DNA from 3 places in the Streptomyces sp. NPDC053427 genome. Region 3 is predicted to be linked to each of the others. Evidence: riboswitches for the same ligand, from Rfam matches in the RefSeq annotation. Region 3 holds a riboswitch; each other region holds the start of a gene.
What was found. A riboswitch is a leader RNA that binds a small molecule or an ion and turns the genes downstream of it on or off. The one in region 3 is predicted to bind S-adenosylmethionine.

Region 1: another riboswitch for S-adenosylmethionine. It lies ahead of thrC (threonine synthase); the one in region 3 lies ahead of ACIGWZ_RS22910 (aminotransferase class V-fold PLP-dependent enzyme).
Region 2: another riboswitch for S-adenosylmethionine. It lies ahead of ACIGWZ_RS10000 (ABC transporter permease subunit); the one in region 3 lies ahead of ACIGWZ_RS22910 (aminotransferase class V-fold PLP-dependent enzyme).

Annotation. Positions count from the first base shown of each region.
Region 1 covers NZ_JBITYA010000004.1:558,562-562,932, reverse strand. Annotated here, with positions in the region: gene ACIGWZ_RS14215 (trehalose-6-phosphate synthase) at 1-414, opposite strand, end outside; gene ACIGWZ_RS14210 (glucosyl-3-phosphoglycerate synthase) at 478-1,440, opposite strand; SAM riboswitch class I at 1,624-1,780, shown strand; gene thrC (threonine synthase) at 1,798-3,084, shown strand; gene ACIGWZ_RS14200 (MoaD/ThiS family protein) at 3,146-3,424, shown strand; gene ACIGWZ_RS14195 (cold-shock protein) at 3,911-4,114, shown strand.
Region 2 covers NZ_JBITYA010000003.1:428,977-433,347, reverse strand. Annotated here, with positions in the region: gene ACIGWZ_RS10005 (serine/threonine-protein kinase) at 1-1,498, shown strand, start outside; SAM riboswitch class IV at 1,844-1,952, shown strand; gene ACIGWZ_RS10000 (ABC transporter permease subunit) at 2,290-3,348, shown strand; gene ACIGWZ_RS09995 (amino acid ABC transporter ATP-binding protein) at 3,345-4,148, shown strand; gene ACIGWZ_RS09990 (ABC transporter substrate-binding protein) at 4,294-4,371, shown strand, end outside.
Region 3 covers NZ_JBITYA010000008.1:98,295-102,665, forward strand. Annotated here, with positions in the region: gene ACIGWZ_RS22900 (cytochrome bc complex cytochrome b subunit) at 1-829, shown strand, start outside; gene trpD (anthranilate phosphoribosyltransferase) at 968-2,032, shown strand; SAM riboswitch class IV at 2,124-2,241, shown strand; gene ACIGWZ_RS22910 (aminotransferase class V-fold PLP-dependent enzyme) at 2,411-3,781, shown strand; gene ACIGWZ_RS22915 (Lrp/AsnC family transcriptional regulator) at 4,182-4,371, opposite strand, start outside.

The DNA of each region.
Region 1 (4,371 bases), on a different contig from region 3:
CGCCCATTGCGCCCGGAATTCCGTGTCGAAGGCCGGCTCGAGCGGCGTCTGATACAGCATGTGATGGACGAACCACAGCACGGAATTGGCAATTCCGTTGTAGGCGTCCGCATGCACATCCGCCGGAATATCCAGCATCCGGATCCGCTGCCCGCCGGTGTCCGCCGGATCCAGTGCGCCCCCGGTCCGCCGTACGGCCTCCCGGTCGCCCTCCCCGAGCGCCGCGCACACCCACACCGCGTCCGTGTCCGGACCGATGGCCGACAGCCCGGACACCAGCCCGCCGCCGCCCCGCTTGGCCGTCAGCGCGCCGTCTTCCGCGACGGCGTACGACACCGGACCACGATTGGACGCGAGGAGAACCTCGGCAACCGGCTGGACCGCACTGGGCACGGAGCCCTTCTCGGAGACCATGCCGCGACATTAACCGGCTGGCGATCCGCGCAAACGTACGGAAACCAGCCGACGTGGATCCGGTCAGGCCGCCCGGCGCTCCGCGTACTCCGGTATTTCGGCCATCGGGGGCCGCTCCTCGGTGTCCACGTCCGTGGTGCGTGCCACGAAGCCGTTCTCGCCGCGTTCGAACTGGGTGAGGCGGGGACGGATCAGATGGCCGCGGGTGAGACGGAGCTGAGCGGTGCGGTAGATGGCGGCGGCCATCCGGCCGAGCGCCCGGCCGTCCTGGTGGCGGTGTCTGCGTACGCCCACGTCCACCTGGGCGAGGGCGTCCAGGCCGACCGTGTGCAGGGCGTCGACCAGCAGGCCGAGCTCGACGCCGTAGCCGACCGGGAACGGCAGGCGTTCCAGGAGGGAGCGGCGGGCCGCGTACTCGCCCCCCAGCGGCTGGACGAAACCCGCCAGCTGGGGCCAGTGGAGATTGAGCAGCGGACGGGCGACCAGCTCCGTGACGCGGCCGCCCTGGCCAGGGCCGGCGCCTTCGCCACCCGTCTCCAGGGGGCGGTCGTACATCGCCTTGACGAAGTGGATGTCGGGGTCGGTCAGCAGCGGGCCGACGATGCCGGAGACGAAGGTGGACGAGAATTCGCGCAGGTCGGCGTCGATGAAGCAGACGATGTCGCCGGTGGTGGCGAGCAGGGAGCGCCACAGGACCTCGCCCTTGCCGGGGACGGCGGGAAGGCGGGGAAGGACGCTGTCCCGGTGGACGACCTTGGCGCCGGCCGCCGCCGCGACCTCTGCGGTACGGTCGGTGGAGCCGGAATCCAGCACCACCAGCTCGTCCACCAGAGGGACGGAATCGGTCATCAGGTCCCTGCGGATCGCCGCGACGATCGCGCCGACGGTGGCTTCCTCGTCGAGCGCGGGCAGCACGACGCTGACCGTACGGCCCGTCTGGCGCTTGGCCTCCAGCAGCCGCCCGAGCGGACGGTCGGCCGCCGACCAGGAGCGGCTGCTGAGCCAGCGCTCCACCTCTTCCAGCACGTCTACGACTCCTCGGTGGCCGCCGGATCGACGACCCGTGGGTGATCCATTTGTGATCCATCTCGCGGTTCGGACGACTATCTCAACCGTCAGTGCCTTCGGTTACAGTCTTGAACAACGCGGATGACCGTCGCATGTCGGGGTCACCGCCACAAACGCCTGGGTTTCGGCCCAGCGCCATACCGCTCATCCAGAGGGGCAGAGGGATACGGCCCGTTGAAGCCCCGGCAACCCTCCAGCCGGTCTCCGTCGCAGCAGCTAGCTGCCGCGCGCGAGGCTCCCGGCTAGGGAAGGTGCCAAATCCGTCTCGTGGCGAGATGCGTCGCGAGGAAGATGAGGAGAAAGGGCCTCGCCTCCATGGCTGTGCAAGTTACCGAAACCGCCGCAAACACCCCCACCGTCGCCCTGGGCCCGGCCGTCGGACTCTCCTGCCGCGAGTGCGGGCAGCGCTTTGCGCTCGGTCCGATCTTCGCGTGCCAGGAATGTTTCGGGCCGCTCGAAGTGGCCTACGACCTGCCGACCGGCGACCCCGAGGGCCTGAGGAAGCGGATCGAGGCCGGACCCGACAACATCTGGCGCTACGCCCCGCTGCTGCCCGTCCCCGCCGATGTGGCCGACAAGCCGAACCTCAACCCCGGTTTCACCAAGCTGGTCAAGGCCGACCGCCTCGCCGCCGAGCTGGGCGTCACCGGCGGTCTGTACGTCAAGGACGACTCCGGCAACCCGACGCACTCCTTCAAGGACCGCGTCGTCGCGATCGCCGTCGAGGCCGCCCGCGCCTTCGGCTTCACCACCCTGTCCTGCTCCTCCACCGGCAACCTCGCCGGCGCGGTCGGCGCCGCGGCCCGCCGGGCGGGCCTGAAGTCCTGCGTCTTCATCCCGCACGACCTGGAGGCCGGCAAGGTCGTCATGGCCGCGGTCTACGGCGGCGACCTGGTCGGCATCGAGGGCAACTACGACGACGTCAACCGCTTCTGCTCGGAGCTCATCGGCGACCCGATCGGCGAGGGCTGGGGCTTTGTGAACGTCAACCTGCGCCCCTACTACGGGGAGGGTTCCAAGACCCTCGCGTACGAGATCTGCGAGCAGCTGGGGTGGACCCTGCCGGACCAGATCGTGATTCCGATCGCCTCCGGCTCCCAGCTCACGAAGATCGACAAGGGGCTGAAGGAGCTGATCGCCCTCGGCCTGGTCGAGGACAAGCCGTACAAGATCTTCGGTGCCCAGGCGGAGGGCTGCTCGCCGGTGTCGACGGCCTTCAAGGCCGGGCACGACGTCGTACGCCCCCAGAAGCCGAACACCATCGCCAAGTCGCTGGCCATCGGCAACCCGGCCGACGGGCCCTATGTCCTCGACATCGCGCGTCGTACGGGCGGCGCGGTGGAGGATGTCAACGACGAGCAGGTCGTGGACGCCATCAAGCTGCTGGCGCGGACGGAAGGGATCTTCGCGGAGACCGCGGGCGGGGTGACCGTCGGTGTCACCAAGAAGCTCATCGAGGACGGTCTGCTCGACCCGGCCCTGACCACCGTCGTCCTGAACACCGGTGACGGCCTCAAGACGCTTGACGCCGTCGCTTCCGGGCCCACGGCCACCATCCGGCCCGACCTGGACGCGTTCCGCGCGGCCGGCCTGGCCGGCTGAGCCCCGGATCCGTACCCGTACCTCCTGAACTCGCACCCGTAGTCGCTGGAAGGCAGAACCCATGAGCGTCAAGGTCCGCATCCCCACCATCCTCCGCACGTACACCGGCGGTGAGGCCGAGGTCGTCGCCGAGGGCGCGACCCTCGCCGAGGTGATCTCCGACCTGGAGAAGAACCACACCGGGATCGCGGCCCGCGTGCTGGACGACGCGGGCAAGCTGCGCCGTTTCGTGAACGTCTACGTCAACGACGACGACGTCCGCTTCGAGCAGGGCCTGGAGACGCCGACGCCGGACGGCGCGGGCGTCTCCATCATTCCGGCGGTGGCCGGCGGCTGCTGAACGGCTGCCGCATTGCCGCCGGGGGCCAAATTGCGCCATCTATCGGCTTGAGTGACGAGAATTGCCCCATCCGCCCAAAAGCGGATGGGGCAATTCCATGTTCCGAAAGGCGATACCATGGGGGCGATCTTCTTCGTATGAGCCCTCGTACAACTCGCGTATGACCCTCGTACGACCCCGCGCGCGTGCCCAACGCATATGTGATCGCGATGAGTTGTGCCCGAAGTGTGTGCAGCATTTGTCGGATACGTGAGCTATGCCCGGCCCGACTTGCCCTGGCGTAAGGGGACTTCACCGCATAATTGCCGATTCTTCGGCGTCGGAATTCTCGTCCGATTGACCTGTTGCGCTGGGCATTGGTGCAGATACATTCAGCGGCGGTCGACGCGTTCCGGCGCACACCCCACGGGCCTTTCGCGGGGTGAGGTCTGACCCGGGTCCGCGGAGTGCGGTCCTGCGCAAGGGCCAGTAATAGGGGAGTTAGGCATGGCTCAGGGCACCGTCAAGTGGTTCAACGCGGAGAAGGGGTACGGCTTCATCGCGGTCGACGGTGGTGCGGATGTATTCGTCCACTACAGCGCGATCCAGATGGACGGCTACCGCACCCTTGAGGAGGGCCAGCGGGTCGAGTTCGAGATCTCGCAGGGCCAGAAGGGGCCGCAGGCGGACATGGTCCGGGTGGCCGGCTGAGGCGCCGACCGACTGCAGCGTAGGGAAGGTCCGCACCCCTGGAGGGGTGCGGACCTTCTTGTATGCGTAGCGGGCGGCCCACCCTGCACGCTTGCACTCGAGGGGGTCGAGTGCTAATCATTGGCGTTAGCACTCTCCGGGTGAGAGTGATAACCAAGGATCGGGTCGGTGAGGCCCGCAGGCCGGGTGGGGCAAGGAACCACACGGCATGCAGGCCGTCCGTCGCGGGCGCCAGCGCGGTCCGGAGCAATCCACCC
Region 2 (4,371 bases), on a different contig from region 3:
GGACGAACTCCTCGTGCTGCTACGGGACCTGCCGGCCGACCTCGACCAGACCGACGCGAGGGGAGTTGACGCGGGCCGCACCCGCGACATGATCACCCAGCATCACTTCGCGACGCCGGCCACCCCGACGACGGCCACCCCGGCGCCGACTGCCCCGACCACCACCCCGACCGGTCCCGATACGGAGAGCGTCGACACCCCCATCGGCCGCCCACGGCGTCGCCGATGGCGTCCCGTGCTCGCGGCCGCGGTCGCGGTCACGGTGGCAGCGATCGGCGCGGGAGTCGCCGCACTGACGGCGGGCGGCTTTGGGGGGAACAGCGGCGGCGACAAGGGCAACAGCCTTGCGACCCCGAGTGCCGCACTTCCGGACGGCTTCAAACCGTGGCACAAGACCGTGCCCGGCGGTCGCCCGGACATCCCCGACGAGCTGCGCTGCGTCGCGCGCGGCGACGCGCTGTTCTGCGGGGGCGGCAGTGTTGTCGCGACCCGTATCAGGGCCAGGGACGGCTCGCGGATGTGGACGGCGAAGAGCCCCGGCGTCCCTGCCAACGGCATGCACCTGGTGGGCGCCACCGACGACACGGTGCTCGGTTACCGCTTCGCCGCCCAGGGCGCCCCGCAGGGCCCTCCCAGCGAGGTGGTGGCCCTCGACGCGAACAACGGCCGGGAGCTGTGGTCCGTGCCGTCCGGCGCCCAGTCGACGGCCGTCACGGGTCGGACTCAGGACGCCCTTGTGGTCGGTTCCGACGTCGTGACGGTCGACGCTTCCAACTCCCGCTTCGAGGCCCGCAACGCGCACAGCGGTCAGGTCACATGGACGTCGTCATTCCCTGCGGGTAAGCAGTGCGCTCCCGTCCTGGTCGGCCAACAGCTCGTCGCGATGTGCGCGACGAATGCGGAGGTGGATGCTTTTGCCGTGCGCCACCCCACCCTGTACCCGGTCGACCGCGCCTCGGGGACACTGGGCAGGCCCATCGCGGTCAACGGCCCCGCCGTGCCGATGGGCGTCGCCAACGGCAGGCTCGTACTCCTGCAAGTACACATGGGGGGAACGGAGCTGGACCGCTACAACGGGGTCGCGCGGGTCGACCTGGCCTCGCGGAAGGTCACGTACTCCCGACTGGCCAAGACCTACGTGGGGACGCCCGGCATGGCGGACAGCACCGTCTATGTGAGCGGGCAGACCGGTCTCGTCACCGCACTCGACCCCGCGACCGGCCGGGAGAAGTGGTCGCAGCAGACTGGCGTGGAGGGCGCGTCGGGCCCTGTTGCGGGAGCCGACGCACTGTACTTCAGCTCGGCCACCGGCCGGGTGGTCGCGCTGTCTCCGTACGAGGGCAAGCCCCTGTGGACAACAGATCCGCAGGCCGATGGGTTGACGGGCCAGCTGGGCGCAAGCCCGCGTGTGACTCTTGCGGGGCGTGCGGTGATCGTGGCCGCGGCCAAGAACACGCTTTTCGCTTTCGACGCACAGAAGCCGCCGAAGTCGGGCTGACCTACTCGGTGAAGGCCGCGACACCGCTCGGGGCACCCAGGCCCGTCGGGCCGTCGTAGCCCTTGCCTGGGCGGGCGACCGCCTGGAGTTCGACGACCCCGCGGGCGGCTTCTTCGCGATCGGTTGCCGGCCTCGATCCAACTGCCCCTGGCCGGCGGACCCGCCGTGACGCGAGGGGCACGTTCAGACACGAGGGCCGCCTCCGACGCCGTGCGCGGCGCTCGTGGTTCATGTCCGGACCTCGTCGGCATCCCACCAGGTCTGTCCGGACTCGTTTTGTCATCCCACAGGTCGGGCACGCTTTGACAAGCATGGCCGAGATCTGACTAACTTGCGCCGCAGATCGGTCATGAGTGTCAGCGACAAGCCCTGGCTTGCTGACCGGCAACCCTCGCGCCGCGGTGGGGTGCCCCAGGTGACGACCGGACCGGAAGACCTTCGGTAAGCGCGAGCCCCATGGGCCGGAACAGTGACGGTGACGGAATGTACGCAGCTTTGGGGACAGCCGCATGGCGACGCCGTGGCTGCCTGCTGCTGTGCGCGAACCGGTCGGTCGATCTGCTGCGCGTCAACAGCGCTCTGTGTACCGGCACCTGCCGTGCGTTCCGCCAAGGCTGAAGACTGACGGTCTTCTGAATCTCTGATGCCACCGCTGTCGCGGTGTGCGTCCTCCTTGCCCAAACCCCGTTCCGCGCGTCCCCGTGCGCAACGTCACGCGGAGCCCCTTCGACCCGGCACCGTGCCGTTGCGGCATCCGTGGTCCGGGCTGTCCGAATTCGCTGGAGTCCTCCATGAGTGAACCCCCTGGCGCTGTGGTACCCCTCGCCTCAGCACCTCCTGCCGAGGAGCGCCCCGCCCCCTCCTCCGCGCCTCGTACCGCACGTACCGCACGTCCTGCCGAGGCCGAACGGCCGGGCGACGGCGCCGCACCGCGGCCGCCCGCGGCGCAGCGGGTGCTGCCGCTGCGCAGGCCAGGCCGCTGGATCGCCACGGCGATCGTGCTGGTGCTGGCCGCCCAGATCGCCCACGGCCTGGTGACCAACCCCTTCTATCAGTGGGACCGGTTCCAGTACTGGTTCCTGCGCCCGGCGATCCTCGATGGCCTGCTCATCACCCTCAAGGTGACGGCGTACAGTGCCGTGCTCGGTCTGCTCGGCGGCATCCTGGTCGCCCTGGGCAGGCTCTCCCGGAGCCCGGTGCTGCGGGCGGTTGCCTGGACCTACACATGGCTGTTCCGCTCGGTTCCGCTCATCGTGGTGCTGCTGTTCCTCTACAACTTCAGCGCGCTGTACAAGACGCTGAGCCTCGGGGTTCCGTTCGGGCCCGCCTTCTTCACCTTCGACGAGTCCCGGCTCGCCACCGACATCGTCGTGGCGGTCGTCGGACTCACCCTGAACGAGACGGCATACGCGTCCGAGGTGGTGCGGAGCGGCATCCTCGCGGTCGACCAGGGGCAGCACGAGGCGGCGTTGGCGCTGGGCCTGCCGAAGAGCTACCAGTTCACGAAGATCGTCTTTCCGCAGGCCCTGCGCTCCATCACCCCGAACTACGTGAATCTGCTGATCAATCTGATCAAGAGCACGTCGCTCGTCTTCTACGTGTCGCTGCTCGATCTGTTCGGCTCGGCGCAGAGCATGGGCAGCACGTATCCGGGTGACATCGTCCCGCTGCTGCTCGTCGCCACCGTCTGGTATCTGATCCTCACGAGCGCGGTCTCCATCGTCCAGTTCTACGTCGAGCGGTACTTCGCCAGGGGCGCGACGCGCACCCTTCCGCCGACGCCGTTGCAGAAGTTGCGGGCAGGTCTGCGTGATCTGCGTGCCCGAGCCCGGAGGGAGGCCGCGATATGACCACCGAGAACGGGACCGAGACCGGAACCGCCGAGATACGACCGGCCGCGGTCGAGGTCCACGACGTGCACAAGTGGTACGGCGCCCACCGGGTGCTGGACGGCGTCGAGTTGACCGTACGACCCGGCGAGGTCACCGTGATCCTCGGGCCGTCCGGGTCCGGCAAGTCCACCCTGCTGCGGGTGATCAACCACCTGGAGAAGCCGGAGGTCGGGTACGTCAGCGTGAACGGTGAGCCGATCGGCGTGCGCCGGCACGGCGAGCGGCTCAAGGAGCTGAGCGAACGGGTCATCCTGGGGCAGCGCAGCCGGATCGGCTTCGTCTTCCAGAACTTCAACCTCTTCCCGCACCTGACCGCGCTGGACAACGTGGCCGCCGCTCCCGTGGCCACCGGGAAGCTGACCAAGTCCAAGGCCCAGGAGCTGGCCCACGAACTGCTCGGCCGGGTGGGCCTGGCCGACAAGGTCGGCGCCTATCCGCGACAGCTGTCCGGCGGCCAGCAGCAGCGGGTGGCCATCGCCCGCGCCCTCGCCCTGCGGCCGGGGGTCATCCTCTTCGACGAACCCACCTCCGCACTCGATCCCGAACTCGTCGGCGATGTATTGGCCGTCATCAAGGACCTGGCCACCAGCGGCACCACCCTCATCATCGTCACCCACGAGATCGGCTTCGCCCGTGAGGTGGCCGACCGGGTCGTCTTCATCGATGGGGGCCGGATCGTCGAACAGGGTCTGCCCACCGAGGTGTTGGACCACCCGAAACACGAGCGGACCAGGGACTTCCTGAGCAAGGTGCTCTGACCTCGCCATCCGTCCCACTGCCCGCGCCCCGTCCGGGCTCGCGCCCCCGCACACCACCGAAGACCCCCCACACCACCCAAGCCCCCCATACCACCGAAGAACAAGCAACGCGCCCTCACCACCACTCACCGAACCAAGGACAGCCATGCGCACCCTCAACCTCAGCAGCAGACTCCTCCGCAGCCTCTCCGCGGGCACCGCCGTCGTTACCCTCGGCACTGGC
Region 3 (4,371 bases):
AGGCTTCTTCTTCCTGGTCTTCGGTGTGATCTCGGTGATCGCCGCGGTCGCCAGCATCAACCCGGTGTGGGCCATCGGCCCCTACCGGCCCGACCAGGTCTCCACCGGCGCCCAGCCCGACTGGTACATGGGCTTCGCCGAGGGTCTGGTGCGTGTCATGCCGGGCTGGGAGTGGAACTTCTGGGGCCACACCGTCAACTTCGGTGTGCTGATCCCGATCGTGATCTTCCCGCTGGTCCTGGTCGCCATCGCGGTCTACCCGTTCGTCGAGTCCTGGGTCCGCGGCGACAAGCGCGAGCACCACATCCTGGACCGCCCGCGCAACGTCCCCACCCGCACCGGCTTCGGTGTGGCCTGGCTCGTCGCGTACTTCGTGATGCTGATCGGTGGCGGCAACGACCTGTGGGCGACGCACTTCCACCTGTCGCTCAACTCCCTCACCTGGTTCGTCCGGATCGGCTTCTTCGTCCTTCCGGTGCTGGCCTTCATCGCCACCAAGCGGATCTGCCTGGGTCTGCAGCGGCGCGACAAGGACAAGGTGCTGCACGGCCGCGAGTCGGGCATCATCAAGCGCCTGCCGCACGGTGAGTTCGTCGAGATCCACGAGCCGCTCGGCCAGGAGCAGCTGCACGTGCTCACCCAGCACGAGCAGCCCGAGCCGCTCGAGCTCGGCCCGGAGGTCGACGAGAACGGCGTCCGCCGCAAGATCAGCCGGTCGCAGAAGCTGCGCGCCAAGCTCTCGAAGACCTACTACGGCGAGGACAACGTCATCCCCAAGCCGACGGTCGAGGAGTACAAGGAGATCACCAGCGGCCACGGCCACCACTGATCACCTCGGCGCGCCGACGCGCACCAGGTAGTACGCCACCCAGAGGGCCCCGTCCGACGACTGGACGGGGCCCTCCGGCGTGCCCGGGGGCTCGATAGGGTGATGACCACAGAAGTGGACGGACCAGGAGCGTGGACCATGAACGTTGTGACCCCGGTTGGCGGCGACAGCGTGGCGGCCCACACCTGGCCGGGCATCCTCAACGCCCTGCTGGACGGCCGTGACCTCACCGCCGACGACACCGCCTGGGTGATGGACAAGATCATGCGGGGCGAGGCCGGCGACGCCCAGATCGCCGGGTTCGCGGTGGCCCTGCGCGCCAAGGGCGAAACCGTCGCCGAGATCTCCGGACTCGTCCGCACCATGTACGCGCACGCCCGGCTGATCGAGGTGCCGGGCCCCAGCGTGGACATCGTCGGCACCGGCGGCGACGGCGCCAAGACCGTCAACATCTCCACGATGTCCTCGATCGTGGTGGCGGGCACCGGCGCCAAGGTCGTCAAGCACGGCAGCCGCGCCGCCTCCTCCGCCAGCGGCGCCTCCGACGTCCTGGCGAAGCTCGGCGTCAATCTGGACCTGACCCCCCAGCGGGTCACCGAGGTCGCCGAGGAAGCGGGCATCACCTTCTGCTTCGCGGTGAAGTTCCACCCCTCGCTGCGCCACGTCGCCAACGCCCGCAGCCAGCTCGGCATCCGTACGACCTTCAACGTGCTGGGCCCGCTGACCAACCCCGCCAAGGTCCGTGCCCAGGCGACCGGCGTCGCGGACGCCCGGATGGCGCCGATCCTGGCCGGGGTGCTGGCCGAGCGCGGCTCGTCGGCGCTGGTGTTCCGCGGCGACGACGGCCTGGACGAGCTGACCACCACCGCCACCTCCCGGGTGTGGATCGTCCGGGACGGCGCGGTGCGCGAGGAGCCCTTCGACCCGCGGGACGTCGGCATCGACATCGTCCCGGTCGAGGCGCTGCGCGGCGCGGACGCCTCGTACAACGCCGATGTGGCCCGCCGGCTGCTGGACGGCGAGAGGGGCCCGGTGCGCGACGCGGTGCTGCTGAACGCCGCGGCGGCGCTGGTGGCCCTGGAGCCGTCCGAGGCGCCCCTGACGGAGCAGATCCGGGCCGGCATCGACCGGGCCGCCGCGGCCATCGACTCCGGGGCGGCCAAGCGGGTGCTGGAGCGCTGGGTGGCGGCCAGCAACAGATGAGCGGCCGGTGACCATCGGTACGGCGCAAGGCCCTGTCCGTTATCCGGACCGGGCCTTGCGCCGCTTTGCTGCTGTGGCATGATGCTCGGCAGGTCACGAGTGACAGCGACACAGGCCCCGGCCCGCTGTCCGGCAACCCTCCGTCCGTGGCGGGGTGCCCCGGGTGATGACCAGGCCGCAGGCAGCGAGGTCTGCGGCAAGCGCGGATCCCTCGCCAGGGATCCTGGTCCTCGAGGGAGCATCTTCCGTGATTCAGCGAATGCGATAGGGCCGTCGGCCCCTTTCCCGCACCCCTTTTCTCTTCCACTGCGGCCGCCACGCAGTGCGCCTCCGCGCACCCGGCCGCGGTCATTCGCCTGCCTCTTACGGGAGTTCGCCATGTCTGTTTCCGCCGTTGCCGCCGACCGTTCCGTCTGTGCCCCGCTGCCGGTTCTGGGCCGGGACGTCACCGTTCCGCTCGTGACCGGCGGGGAGGTCGACTACGCCGCGCTGGACTACGCCGCCAGCGCCCCGGCCCTGCAGCGGGTCTGGGACGACGTGGCCGCCTACGCCCCGTACTACGGCAGCGTGCACCGCGGTGCCGGATACCTCTCGCAGCTGTCCACCGACCTCTTCGAGAACAGCCGCCGGACCATCTCCGACTTCCTCGGCTGCCGCGCCGACGACCAGGTGGTCTTCACCCGCTCCACCACCGACTCGCTCAACCTCCTCGCGGCCGTACTCCCGCAGAACACCCGGGTGTTCGTCTTCGAGACCGAGCACCACGCCTCGCTGCTGCCCTGGGAGCAGCGCGCGGACACCGCCGTGACGTACCTGAACGCGCCGCGCACCCCGCAGCAGGCGGTGGACACTCTGGAGCAGGCGCTCGCCGAGCGCGAGCCCTACGGCCCGGCGCTGGTCTGCGTCACCGGCGCCTCGAACGTGACCGGTGAGCTCTGGCCCGTACGGGAACTGGCCGCTGCCGCACACGCCCACGGCGCCCGGATCGTCCTCGACGCCGCGCAGCTCGCCCCGCACCACCCCGTCGACATCGCCGAGCTGGACGTCGACTGGGCCGCCTTCTCCGGGCACAAGCTGTACGCGCCGTTCGGCGCCGGTGTGCTGGCGGGCCGCGCGGACTGGCTGCAGGACGCGGAGCCGTACCTGGCGGGCGGCGGCGCCAGCCGTAAGGTCTCGCGGCGTACGGACGGCGGGGTGGACGTCGAGTGGCACACCACCGCGGCCCGGCACGAGGCCGGCTCGCCCAACGTCATCGGCGCCTACTCCATCGCCTCCGCCTGCCGGGCGCTGACCGAGGCCGGTTTCGACCAGCTGGTCGCCCGCGAGCAGGCGCTGATCGCCCGGGTCCGGGCGGGCCTGGCCGAGGTCCCCGAGGTCAACGTCCTCTCCCTCTTCGGTGACGACGCCCCGCGGGTGGGCGTCCTCTCCTTCGTCGTCGAGGGCTGGAACAGCTCGCACTTCGCGGCCGCGCTGTCGGCGGAGTACGGCATCGGCGTCCGCGACGGCCTCTTCTGCGCCCACCCGCTCGTACGGACCCTCCTGGGCAGCGAGCCGCAGGAGCCGGGGGAGTGCGGCGCCCCGGAGGCGGCCCCCGGCGAGCGCTCGCTGAACGCCATCCGCGTGAGCCTGGGCGTTGGCACGCCGGATGAGCACGTCGACCGCTTCGTCCGCGCGGTCAAGGAACTGGTGGCAGACGGCGCGCAGTGGAACTACCGCACCGAGGACGGCCGTTGCGTGCCCGCCGCGTAGCGGGGTTTCTCCCCACGTTGTCGGCCGTCCCGCCGTGGGGGTGTTTCGCCGTTGCGCCTGCGGCGGGCGTGGGTTGTTCGGGAGCGGTGCCGGCCCTACACGGCTCCGCCGCTACGGTCCGTCCCCTCCCGTGGGTGGGTGGAAGGGCTCGGTGGGGGCGGGCGTTGAGTCGTCCGTTCACCATGACCGGTCCACAAGAGACACCTGACCGCCTACAGGCACCCCCACGGGTTTCTCCCACCCTCAACGGGGAGGTGCCGGGTCGTAGCGGCGGAGCCGTGTAGGCCCGGTGCCGCTGCCGAACAGCCCCGCGCAGCGGCACCAGCCCGCCGCAGGCGCAACGGCGAACAACCACCACGGCGGGAAAGTCAAAAACGTGGGGCCCAAGCCAAGCGCAGCGTCACGCATCCAGCCCAATAGCGAACGCCGCCTCGAGGTCGTGCTGGGAGTACGTGCGGAAGGCGATGTGCGTCTCGGTGGAGGCGACGCCGGGGACCTTGCTGATCCGGCCGGGGATGACGTCGGCGAGGTCGTCGTGGGCGGCGACCCGCACCATCGCGATCAGATCGTGCGCACCGGTGACGGAGTAG